Regions from separate parts of the Peribacillus simplex NBRC 15720 genome, predicted to be linked through region 3. Evidence: riboswitches for the same ligand, from Rfam matches in the RefSeq annotation. Region 3 holds a riboswitch; each other region holds the start of a gene.
What was found. A riboswitch is a leader RNA that binds a small molecule or an ion and turns the genes downstream of it on or off. The one in region 3 is predicted to bind glycine.
Positions count from the first base shown of each region.

Region 1 (4,291 bases), 460 kb from region 3:
TTGATTCAGGATGAACCGCTCCTGAAATGAGAATCTTCTTGCGTCGTGTCTGGCCTGAAGCAAGCATGGCTGCTTCAGCTAGCGCCGTCCCGCCGTCATACATGGAGGAGTTAGCAACATCCATGCCAGTCAATTCACAAATCATTGTTTGATATTCAAAAATTGCCTGAAGCTCGCCCTGTGAAATTTCAGGCTGATAGGGTGTATAAGCCGTATAAAACTCAGAACGCGATAGAACATGATCGACGATGACCGGTGCATAATGGTCATAGACACCCGCACCAAGGAAGGAAGCATAGTTTTTAAGATCCGCATTCTTGGCAGCAAGCCTTGATAATTCTTTCATTAATGCAGGTTCCGATTTAGCAGGCTTGATATCGTATTCTCCTTGAAAACGAATGCTTTCAGGGATATCGTTGAAAAGTTCTTCTGCAGTAGTTACCCCTATCGCTTCCAGCATTTCTTGTTTATCTAGCTCTGTCATGGGTAAATAACGATGTTTCATCTAATGACCATTCCCCTCTATTTACGTGGTTTTTTATAAAAAGGTGTTTGTATTATAACGGCTTTCAAACGTTTGGAACGGATTTCCACTTCGACTTCCGCATCCAGCACCGAAAATTCCTTATCGATAAGTACCAATCCCACGTTTTTCTTCAACGTTGGTGATTGGGTACCGGTCGTGACCTCGCCAATGACTTTGTCACCGCTGTAGACCTTATACCCATGACGTGGAATGCCACGGTCAATCATTTCAATTCCCACAAGCTTGCGGGGAGCCCCTTTCTCCTTTTGCTCAGCAAGAACGGCTTTCCCGAAAAAATCAACTTCCTTATCCACTTTTACCGCAAAACCAATCCCGGCTTCTATCGGGGTGATGTCCGCTGAAAGCTCCTGCCCATACAGCGGCAGTTTCGCTTCAAAACGCAAGGTATCACGAGCACCTAAACCAATCGGCTGAACCCCCTCTTCCTTTCCGGCATCCATAATCGCCTTCCAAAGGGCAGGACCATTTTTACTGTCGCTATATATCTCAAAACCATCTTCACCAGTGTATCCAGTACGGGATACAATCGTGGATATACCGCTTATCATGACATTTTCCTTGAACTTGAAAAATCCAATTTCACTTAGCGCAGTATTTTCCGATAGTTTTTGTAATATCTTCTCTGCAGATGGTCCTTGAAGTGCCAGCTGTGTATAGTCACTCGATACATTCGTAATTTGGACATCTTCCGTTAAATTAGCTTGCAGCCAATTGAAATCTTTTTCTGTATTCGCTGCATTGACCACGAGAAGGTAGTCGTCCTCAGCCCTTTTATACACAATAAGATCATCAACCGTGCCTCCGTTTTCATAACACATGGCTGTATATTGGGCACCGCCCTGTTGCAGCTTTGAAATATCATTAGTCAGCATCTTCTGTAAAAAGGAAAGGCTCCCAGGACCCTTAACATCGACTTCCCCCATATGGGAAACATCGAATAACCCCGCTTTTGTACGTACGGCTTCATGTTCGTCCTTTATACCCGAAAATTGGACAGGAAGTTCCCAGCCGCCAAAATCAATCGTTTTACCTCCGTATTCACGATAAACCTCAAATAGTGGTGTTCTTTTTAAATTGGTCAAAAAATAACCCCCTTCAGATTTTTTTAAATTAATTGGCTTCATTATCAAAAGCTTCTTGTCATTACGCATCAGATATATCCTGATTCATGATGTAAAAAAAGCACAAAAAAGGACAGAGAAAGCCCGTTTGAGCTTTTTCTCTGTCCTGAAACCTGAAAGTTTACCTATATAATAGGTTTTCCCCTTTGGTGGCCCTCCCAAAACGGGCGGCGCTCTCCAGAGTTGCGTCCAATAAGAGTTCTTTTGCCTGAGAGATTCACTGCTAAGTTTGCTCCTTCGGCGCTACATCCGTAGTCTCTCCCCTTATCTTCACCCGCATATAAATGGTCTACCAATGAAAGGAAGCTAATAAGCCCCAAGCATCGGTAAAACCTTTGAGCATCATGGAATGCATTCTCTGCCAATTCTCCTAAAACTTCAGAAACCATTTGAGTGATCTCCTTCAGTAATCTTGGATAAATTAGGAGCCTGTAGCCCATACTAAGAAAACGCGAACTGCAAAAATCGATGTACAAAGATTCTTTGTAGCGTTTGGAAATTGGAATTTTCTAAATATACTTATATCCTACCCTAAGAAACTTAACTCTGCAATATCTTTTGAAGAGAAATATTTTTCTCACTTCACATATGAAATGTTCGGGTTTTGACCTTTTATTAAGGAAATTATGATTTAAGAGGGAGTTATTTCTATGAAAATCAATATATCCTTCAATTCTGAATGGAATGACGAGTTTCTGCAAAAGATGGAAAATGACGGTCCATGGGGAAATTGGGAGCTTTATAAATTGGCGGTTCAAATGGAGGAAAATCTTATCATCCCTGATTTTGAAGGTTTACAGGCGCCTAAGCACCTTCCGCAGTTAACCCCGCTTCCCCATCAATTGGAAGCAGCCAAGCAAGTGGTGGAAAAGATGAATGGAAAGGCCATTTTAGCTGATGAGGTAGGTCTCGGAAAAACAATTGAAGCAGGCTTGATCCTAAAAGAGTATATGATTAGAGGCCTTGTAAAAAAAGTATTGATCCTTGTTCCGGCTTCCCTTGTCACACAATGGGCTTTTGAATTGAATACCAAGTTTCATATTCCTGCAGTCGTTCAGAGAAAAAGTTATGTTTGGGAATCCTGTGATGTGGTCATTTCATCCATTGATACAGCGAAACGCGCCCCACATCGAGATATCATTTTCAATCAGGAATATGATTTCATCATTATTGATGAAGCTCATAAACTTAAAAATAATAAGACGAAGAATTATGAATTCGTCCAAAATCTGAAAAAGAAATTTTGTTTACTCCTGACAGCGACTCCGATTCAAAATAAAGTCGAGGAAATCTTTCACCTCGTTTCATTATTGAAACCAGGTCACTTGGGAAATGCCTCACTCTTTTCGGAAAAGTATAAAGGGAAAGGCCGGAACATAATTGAAGATGAACACCTAAAGGAACTGGTCAACACTGTCATGATTCGAAACCGGCGGGCCGATACTGGTATTGAATGGACAAAACGACATGTGGAAACCATCACCATTGAATTTTCTCCAACGGAACAAGCATTGTACGATGCTGTTTCAAAATTCAAGCCTATTTCGGACGGATCAAAAGGAAGCGCCTTTTCGGCTCTCACTCTCCAAAGGGAAGCATGCAGCAGCAGAGAGGCGGTCTTTTATACATTAAAGAATATGAGAGATAAATATGATCAGCCTTCCCCTGACTTTTTGGCAAAGCTTGATGATTTATTTTCTAAAGTGAATGAAACGGTTCAGAACTCCAAGGCTGAAAAAGCTTTGGAACTGATCAAGAAGATTGATGACAAAGTAATTATCTTTACCGAATACCGGGCGACTCAGCTATATCTTCAATGGTATCTACAGCAGAATGGAATTTCTTCAGTTCCTTTCCGAGGCGGTTTTAAGCGCGGAAAGAAAGACTGGATGCGAGAATTATTCCAAAAGAATATACAGGTTTTAATTGCAACCGAAGCTGGCGGGGAAGGGATAAACCTTCAGTTTTGCCATCATTTGATAAATTTTGACCTGCCATGGAACCCCATGAGGCTCGAACAGAGAATTGGCCGGATTCACCGCCTTGGTCAGGAAGAAGATGTGATGATTTATAACTTTGCCACGAAAAATACAGTAGAAGAACACATTCTGAAGTTGCTATACGAAAAAATTAATTTATTTGAAAAAGTAATTGGTGAATTGGATGATATTTTAACCAAACTGGATATTAACAACATTGAAGAATATTTAATTGATGTGGTCGGCGAGTCCAAAACAGAGGGCGAAATGAAAATCAAGATGGATAATTTTTCATCGTTAATCCAATTCGCACAATCAATGAAGGAAGGTGAGGTACATGCAGCAACGGGAAATTCATGATTTTTTATTAACTTACTTTAAAGCCAATGATTGTGAAATACTGGATAATACACCAACCCACCTTACAGTCCAATTGACAATCGAAATGGATAAAGAATTAATGAACAGACCCTTTTATTGGCACTATCTCGAAAAAACAGGTGGCGTTCCGAACCCAGCCCAGATGACGTTCATTACCGATTCCGAACAAGCTCCATCCGACTTAAAGGGAGAAATGATTCATTTTGGCTCCCCCCGCCTTCATCAGATTGTACAATCAACCAAAAAGCTTGCAGGGTATACTA
Region 1 covers NZ_CP017704.1:4,493,853-4,498,143, reverse strand. The annotation lists gene gcvPA (aminomethyl-transferring glycine dehydrogenase subunit GcvPA) at 1-505, opposite strand, end outside; gene gcvT (glycine cleavage system aminomethyltransferase GcvT) at 523-1,629, opposite strand; glycine riboswitch at 1,768-1,851, opposite strand; glycine riboswitch at 1,855-1,942, opposite strand; gene BS1321_RS21730 (DEAD/DEAH box helicase) at 2,319-4,007, shown strand; gene BS1321_RS21725 (YqhG family protein) at 3,985-4,291, shown strand, end outside.
Region 1: another riboswitch for glycine. It lies ahead of gcvT (glycine cleavage system aminomethyltransferase GcvT); the one in region 3 lies ahead of BS1321_RS19520 (amidohydrolase).

Region 2 (4,291 bases), 2.1 Mb from region 3:
TAGATACTTTTGCAAATATTTTCGGAGCTTGGCCGTTCAATGCTAATGTGTAAAGCATACGACCTGCACTGAAAATCCCACTGTTACATCCAGACATGGCTGCTGTGATAACGACAAAGTTAATGATTCCTGCCGCTGCTGTGATACCTATTTTAGCAAAGGTTGAAACGAATGGACTTCCTAAGTCATCCAGTTGATCCCAAGGGAAGACTGTCACGATAACGAATATGGCGCCAATATAAAAGATTAAAATGCGCCATATGATTGATTGGATCGCTTTTGTTACGGTCTTCGTTGGATTTTTCGCTTCTCCGGCAGTGATGCCGATAAGCTCAACGCCTTGATAGGAAGCCACGACAAGGGAAAGCGCGAAGAAGAATCCTGTCCAGCCCCCCGTGAAGAAGCCGCCGTTTGCCCAAAGATTCGATAATCCAATTGCGTCTCCACCATTCCCTATTCCAAAGAAGATAAGGCCAAGGCCGGCAATGATCATCAATACAATCGTTATTATTTTTATAAGCGCAAACCAAAATTCAAATTCCCCGAAGGATTTAACGGAAATGAGGTTGGCCGCTCCCAAGATGATCATGGCGACCACACCTGGTATCCAAGCAGGTAACTCCGGGAACCAATATTGCATATACAACCCAACCGCGATAATTTCGGACATTCCGACGATTACCCATTGAAACCAATTGCTCCAAGCAGTCATATAACCTGCCAAAGGATGTATATAGCTGCTCGCAAAGGTTGCAAAAGAACCTGTAGTCGGTTCTAAATATAGCATCTCACCCATAGAACGCATGATGAAAAAAATAAAAATACCTGCGATGGCATACGCAAGCATTACAGAGGGCCCGGTCCATTTGATCGTGCTCGCCGATCCCATGAATAACCCGACTCCGATGGTTCCGCCCAAAGCTATCATTTGAATATGACGTGCTTCCAGCCCTCGCTTTAATTCCTTGTTTGACATGATTAACTCCCCCAGATGCAATATAAGCGGCATGCTTTTCTATCCTTGCCAACCACTGTACTCTCTATTAATTATTGCGGTTAGAAATTTTCTATCGAAACAATATCAATAATACTTTAATTTTATTTTCTTATCTTATAATAGTAAATATTCTGTAAAAATACAAATGTATTTTTCAAATAAACAGTTGCCAAATATATCTTGGCGATTTTTCCAATCTAAAAATATCATTTTAATAAAGCGATGATCAGTATTTTATAATAGTGATGATTCAAAAAGAGTGGAAAAAAATCATATTTACTTGGAGTCCCTCCAAGTAACCGTTAATAAATAAAAAAACTTAAACGCCTGTTAACTACCAAAATAATTTGTTGACCTATATAAGAATAGATGATAGAATTCCAATATTATTTTATAAGCATAATGAATGTTCAAGCGTGAAAGAGCCTTTCATCTCTTTCACAGACAGACATTTTCACAACCGCATACAAGCAAGCGATGAATGCTATGGATAACACTATAGCAGGAGCAGCTTCTGGAGAGACTGTACAAGATGCAGCGCCGAAGGATTCACAATCTCAGGCAAAAGGACAGAAGAGTAACGAATGATAAATTGTTATTCTGAACCCTTTAAGAGATTGGTATTATCCAATCTCTTTTTTTATTGTCCACTTTGTGTTTGTACGTAAATAACACACTCGTGAAACCATTAGGAAAGGAAGCTGGGCGAAAAATCACGTCCCTCTCTCCAAGACCGTGCAGGTTTGAAATCATTCACTACCAAGACTATAAAGATGGGGGCGTACGAATTGGCTAAACAAGAATTAAAAAGAGATTTAAAGAATCGTCATGTACAACTGATTGCAATAGGAGGAACCATTGGTACCGGTTTATTTTTAGGATCAGGAAAAGCCATACAATTGGCGGGTCCATCCATCATCTTTACCTATCTAATCATAGGGATTTCCTTGTTTTTTGTCATGAGGGCTTTAGGGGAATTGCTTTTATCCAACGCAGGGTATACGTCATTCACTGAATTCGCAACCGAATATATCGGTCCATGGGCCGGGTTCGTCACCGGATGGACCTATTGGTTCTGTTGGATCATGACCGCAATGGCCGATATCATCGCTGTCGGTGTCTATATCCAATACTGGTTCGATATCCCTCAATGGGTCCCGGCTCTAATATGCCTTGTCGTTCTGTTAGGATTGAACCTATTGACCGTTAAGTTATTTGGCGAATTGGAATTCTGGTTTGCCATCATTAAAGTAATCACGATCATCGCCTTGATCATCGTAGGAATCTTTCTTTTGATCATCGGCTTCAAAACAAATACAGGAACAGTTTCCGTAACGAACTTATGGAGTCATGGGGGTATGTTCCCCAATGGCATTTCCGGATTCCTGTTATCTTTACAGTTGGTCGTCTTCTCCTTTGTAGGGGTCGAATTGGTCGGGGTTTCCGCAGCAGAGACGGCGAACCCGAGAAAAAACATTCCGTCGGCCATCAATAAAATCCCCGTCCGGATTTCACTTTTTTACGTAGGTGCCCTATTCGTCATTCTCTGCGTAAACCCTTGGACACAATTGGATGCCTCGAGCAGCCCATTTGTTGAAGTATTTGCATTAATCGGCATTCCTGTCGCTGCAGGGGTCATCAATTTCGTTGTTTTGACATCTGCTGCTTCTGCATGCAACAGCGGTTTGTTTTCAACAAGCCGAATACTTTATACGTTAAGCAAGAATGACGAAGCCCCTGCTAAGCTTGCAAAATTAAATAAGCAGGCTGTTCCAAGCAATGCCTTGCTGACATCAACGATCGTTGTCTCACTAGGGGCATTGTTAAGCAAATTGATACCGGAACAGGCATTTACCGTTGTGACGACCATAAGTGCCATCTGTTTCATTTGGGTATGGAGCATCATTTTGATTTCCCATATCAAATATTCGAAAACACGACCGGACTTAAGAGCCGAATCGACTTTCAAGGCTCCTTTTACACCCTTTGTCAATTACGCCATTTTAGGATTATTCCTGTTCATCCTAATCGTTATGCTATTCGCTGAAGCTACACGACTATCACTGCTCTTGACCCCAATCTGGTTCATACTCTTGGTGATACTATATAACTATCGGAAAAGAAGATAGCTAATGGAAATAAAGCCTTGAACTCAATATGAATTCAAGGCTTTATCCGTCTTATGAAACACTTCAGGGTTCGGCTGTCTGCGCGTTGTTGCTAAAATATATCAGGCAACTGCATTAAATTTTATATCAAAATAGTGTAAGCTAATATATATTAGCGGTCCTTCTTTAAAGAAGGTCAATCCGTCATGTATGAATTTTTCATCCCGGTTTGGTCCACCCATCCATCAGTGGCATTGAAGAATAAACCCCCATTGGTGGACGTTTCACTTTATTTAAAACGGAGGGGTTTGTTTAATGAAGATTATATATATTCTTACTCTAGTTCCTTTTATAGGCATACTAGGATTTCTACCTTTTGTTAATAAAATAGAACCATATGTATTAGGGATGCCTTTCAATATGTTCTGGATGGCTATGTGGGTGGTCCTTACCTCTGCCATACTGGGCATCATGTATATGCTGGATCCCAGGAATCGGGAAGGTGACCAGGAATGAATATTGCTCTCTTAATCATTTTAGCATTTTTACTTCTATCGATATTTTTAGGCATACGCTCTTCAAAAGGGAAAGATATGGACTTGGAACAATGGACGGTGGGCGGACGTGGTTTTGGTGCGATTTTCGTCTTTCTGCTGATGGCCGGGGAAATCTATACGACCTTCTCCTTCCTTGGCGGCAGCGGCTGGGCTTATGGCAAGGGCGCACCCGCTCTATATGTTCTAATTTACATTACTTTGTCTTACGTATTATCCTATTGGCTCCTACCGGAAATATGGAGATATGCCAAAGAAAATAAACTGATGTCTCAATCCGATTTCTTTGTAAGCAAATATAAGAGTCCCAGTTTAGGAATTTTGGCTGCGCTTGTCGGTGTGGTGTCCATGATTCCAGTGATCGTCGTGCAGCTGAAAGGATTGGGGATCATTGTCTCAGAAGCATCTTATGGTGCCATCTCAATGTCTGAGGCAGTTTGGATGGGGGCAATCAGCCTTACCATTTATGTGATGATCTCCGGTATACACGGTTCAGTTTGGACAGCGGTCATTAAAGATATCATGATGGTCGCCATAATAGGATTCTTAGGGATTTATCTGCCGATTCATTACTTTGGCGGATTTCAGCCGATGTTTGAAGCGATTGATGCGGTCAAGCCTGGTTTTCTAAA
Region 2 covers NZ_CP017704.1:1,935,206-1,939,496, forward strand. The annotation lists gene BS1321_RS09230 (amino acid permease) at 1-976, opposite strand, end outside; glycine riboswitch at 1,502-1,580, shown strand; gene BS1321_RS09235 (amino acid permease) at 1,786-3,126, shown strand; gene BS1321_RS09240 (DUF3311 domain-containing protein) at 3,421-3,621, shown strand; gene BS1321_RS09245 (sodium:solute symporter family protein) at 3,618-4,291, shown strand, end outside.
Region 2: another riboswitch for glycine. It lies ahead of BS1321_RS09235 (amino acid permease); the one in region 3 lies ahead of BS1321_RS19520 (amidohydrolase).

Region 3 (4,291 bases):
TCTTCAGAAGGGACTATTTTTTTTTCCGGACGACGGAACCCATAAATGGGTGAAGGGATTTCCGTTGGGCGGAATGGAGTGTTTGACGGGACTATTTTTGAGGTTTCCTCCCGGTCGAAGCTTCTCCGTTTTGGTTCTGGATCCTTTCCAGGCCTTCTCGTCGTTTCTTTGGTCACATTCTTCCCCTGTTTGGGTTCGTGTTCTTCCCTGTTTCTTTCCCTGGGCTTTCGTTTATTCTGCTCCCGGTCTGGAATGAGCGGAAACTTGAACTGTCCTTTTGGATATTGAAACAGGATTTTCGTATCCGGGTCCGGCGTCTGGGACATTTTTTCTACTTTTTGATTGTAAACCTTTATTTCTTCTTCCTTTGACTTCGAAAGCTTCGAAAAATCCATTTTCCTTAATGTCTCTTCATCAAGCGGTTCATCTATAATAATTTCTTCGATTTCGATAATTTCCTCTGCTTGGAACCATTTTTTCATCTTATTTAGCCATTTCAAAACTATCACTCTTTCTACATCTGTAGTTATGTAACTAATTCTACCAGTTATTTTTAAAATATCGAGAAAATTTAAGCTAAATTGGGATTAGTATCTATTTTTTTATCGCATTCTTACTAACTTAACGTATTTCGCAGAACTCCTACCCTATTAAACCCCTTCTGGAATGAGTTTAAACCTATCCATCGCGAAATAACATTAGCCCCTAGTCTACTATTTAAATAAAACACCGCTGTTAAATCGCGTTTACAAAGAGATTAAGTTTTCATGCAGCCGAAAAAGCAGACTGGCAATTCATTGCATCATCCTTCACGAAACCTCCGTTGGCATCCAATACCTGCCGAAACCCATAAAACACCGTTCGTTAATACTGAACGGTGTTTTGTGGGTTCCAGCGTTTTTTTTGCAAACAAAGACCAAAAGGACTATTTCCATTCATAAAAACTGCATACAACCTGCGCCACTGATTTGGAAGCGATCAAAAGGGCATCTTCATCAATGTCGAATTTAGGATGGTGATTGAAATATGCCATCTCCACCCCTTTCGGTTTACAGCCAATGTAAAAGAAGCAGCCAGGAATCTTTTCTGCATAATATGAAAAATCCTCTGAACCTGAGAAAACCGGAAATTCCACGACCTTTTTAATATCTTTGTCATTCATGCTTTCCAGGCTATTTTTCACAAATCCAGTCAGTTCAGGGTCATTATATAACGGAGGATAATCGGGCACATATGTAAGTTCGCACTGAACATCAAATTCCGTTTCTATTCCTTTGACGATCCGGTGGATTTCCTTATCGATCAGCCGTTCGGTCTCTGCTGTCATGTAACGGACATCCCCTTCAATTTCTATACGATCTTTAATGACATTAAAGCTTCCTTTTCCATCGAAGGAGCCGATTGTGACTACGCCCATATCAAAAGGGTTCAAGCGACGGCTGACTACGGTTTGTACGGCTGTCACAAAATGCGCGCCTGCCACAATGGCATCATTAGCCATATGCGGGGATGATCCATGGCCGCCTACACCCTTTATCGCTAACTTGAAATAGGTCCTTCCAGCCATCGAATAGCCGCCGCGATACCCGACAACCCCTGCTGGGTGCGAGGGAAATAAATGGATTCCAAAAACAGCATCCAGTTCATCCAAAAACCCTGATTCCATAATGCTTTTTGCTCCACCTGGGGGTGTTTCTTCTGCATGTTGATGGATTATTTTGATCGTACCTGATAGGGAATCTTTCAGCTCATTGATGCAGTCTGCCAGTACCAATAAATAAGCGGTATGCCCATCGTGTCCGCAAGCATGCATGACACCTTCATTTTTTGAACGGAACGGGACCTCCGCTTCTTCTGTAATCGGCAATGCATCGAAATCCGCACGGAGACCTATCGTTTTCCCTGGTTTTCCGCCTTCGATCGTTACGATGATCCCTAATCCGTTTCCTACATTCGTTTGAATCGACACATCTTTTCCCTTATAAAAATCAATGATATATTGTGCCGTTTTCTCTTCTTTAAAGGATAGCTCCGGATTCTCGTGTAAATGACGGCGGATTTGAACCATTTCCCCTTCACGGGCTTCCAGCATGTTCATTAATTTGCTTTTCACGTTCACGAATATTCTCCCCCTTATTTCAAGTTGATTAGTATATTATTAAGTTCCATGTTCGCTGCAAACCTTTTGTATGCAAAAAGCCAAATAAAAAAGGACAGAGAAGGGTCGCGTAAACTAACTGCTCCCTTCTCTGTCCTTTTACCTGAGAGTTTAGCTCCATTTTGGTCATGGAGATTTCCCCGTTGGTGGCACACTTCCTGCGCGCTCTCCAGAGTTGCGTCCAGCTGTGGTTCCATTTACCTGAGAGATTTGCTCCAAGGGATATTTTTGGAACTTGCTCCTTCGGTGGCTCAATGCTTTGCACTCTCCCACAACGTTCATCGCTTGTTCTATTGTTTTATTTTTATGTTTTCAAAATATTACAATTATATTATCACCCATCAAATAACAAATATCAACAAATTTCCCTTAGATTCCCTTATCGAAATTCAGGAGACTCTACTAAACTTTAAAAGGACCGCTGCCAGATGCTGACACGGTCCTTATGTGATTCAATATATTATTGTTCACGCTTTTTGTTTTTACCCATAATGAAGATGGGCTCCAACTCATTTTCTTCATAAAGGAATGATAGAGCCGTTATCGGAACATGACCGCTGGCAAAGAAGCTCATCGCCATTTGCGCAAGAATATCATAGCCCGTATCATTCTTCACATCGGCAATGATAATGACATCCTGATGCGGTATGGCCACAGCCATGGTTCCCTCGATCTTGTCCTTCATTTCCCGGAGCCAGGATTCATTCAGGATCCTGCTGGCATCATATCCATCATTCGTGTTCAAAAAATAAAATGCATTACCTGCAACGATATCCGACTTCATTTCAGTGGATAGGGAACGGGCATTGAAAAGAGCAATTTCACGGATCCTGTCACCCTGCCAATTTTCCCGTTGAATCATCTTTTCATCTATGAGACGGTAGGTTTTCCCTAAATCAAGGGCATAAAAAATCCGTGTTTCAGCCGTATGCTCATCGAATAAAAATGGATTTCCTTCTTCCGATTCCATTGGAAAGGAGGTCGAGCGAATGACTGGGAAAATGAATTTCTCCTTGCCTTCCATGCTGTGTTCTTCCCCCATCACATTCAGGGCCTCTTCCACGTAATAGGTAATTTCATCGATGGCTTTTTCCTGTACGTTTTCATAGTTAGCAAGCACAGGGGGCAACTCGATGGTGATCCCTTTCCCGGTCTTCACATTTTCCACTCGTAACGTATCTTGCTTGCTATCGAATTTGAATGTGCGATTCTCATCTTTTAAACGTTCCTTCAAGATATTTTTCAGCTTTGTGCTGTCCATTTTCATGACTGACCCTCCTCTTCATTGAAAAATCCCCAGCGAGAAGGGGAAATTGTTTATAGTGATTGTATGAATTCCTCAATTTGTTCTTGTGTTTTGCGATCCTTGCTTACGAATCTGCCTAGCTCTTTGCCATTATCATACGCAATGAAACTTGGTATACCGAATACATCATTAGCTGCACACACATCGATGAATTCATCACGGTCAACATAAATGAATGTAAAGTCAGGAAATTTCGTTTCTATCTCAGGTATTATCGGTTCGATTACACGGCAATCTCCACACCATGTTGCTGAAAAAAGAAAGATATGTTTGCCTTCATTTTTCAATGCATCATATTGCTCAACGGTTTGTAAATTTTCCATTTGAATATTCCTCCTGCTCAAAATGACACCTTATTTTTTATAATCCCATCATACCAGACTCTCCGCGAATCAACCATTAATTCGGATTGGTTTAACGGCCGGGTCATCTTATTTTTGAGGCACTGACGAAACGATTTCCATCATTTGTTTCGCATCGGTTTTTAATTGATCTTTATCCGTTTCGGTTGTCAGCTTGACTCCTCCGATCCCCACTGCAAGCTCATACTTTTCTTTCGGTATCTCTTTGATCGAGATAAAGCCGAATTTATCATCAGTTTGAAAAGAATGCAGCACTACATATTGATCCTTTTGTTCCTTTATCGCCAAATATAAAACGGAGCTGTCTTCTTTTTCATTTGGATTGACAAATAATATATAAATCTTATCACCTTTTTGTAAAATCAAATTATTGTCATGTTCTTCTACTACCTTAAAATCCTTTGGCAGATAGACCTGAATAAGTCCTGCCTCGAGATTGGGCTGTTTTTCGTCGTCACGAAAAGC
Region 3 covers NZ_CP017704.1:4,033,354-4,037,644, reverse strand. The annotation lists gene BS1321_RS19525 (DNA translocase FtsK) at 1-500, opposite strand, end outside; gene BS1321_RS19520 (amidohydrolase) at 926-2,113, opposite strand; glycine riboswitch at 2,337-2,440, opposite strand; gene BS1321_RS19515 (DUF1444 domain-containing protein) at 2,619-3,425, opposite strand; gene BS1321_RS19510 (thioredoxin family protein) at 3,476-3,787, opposite strand; gene BS1321_RS19505 (hypothetical protein) at 3,896-4,291, opposite strand, start outside.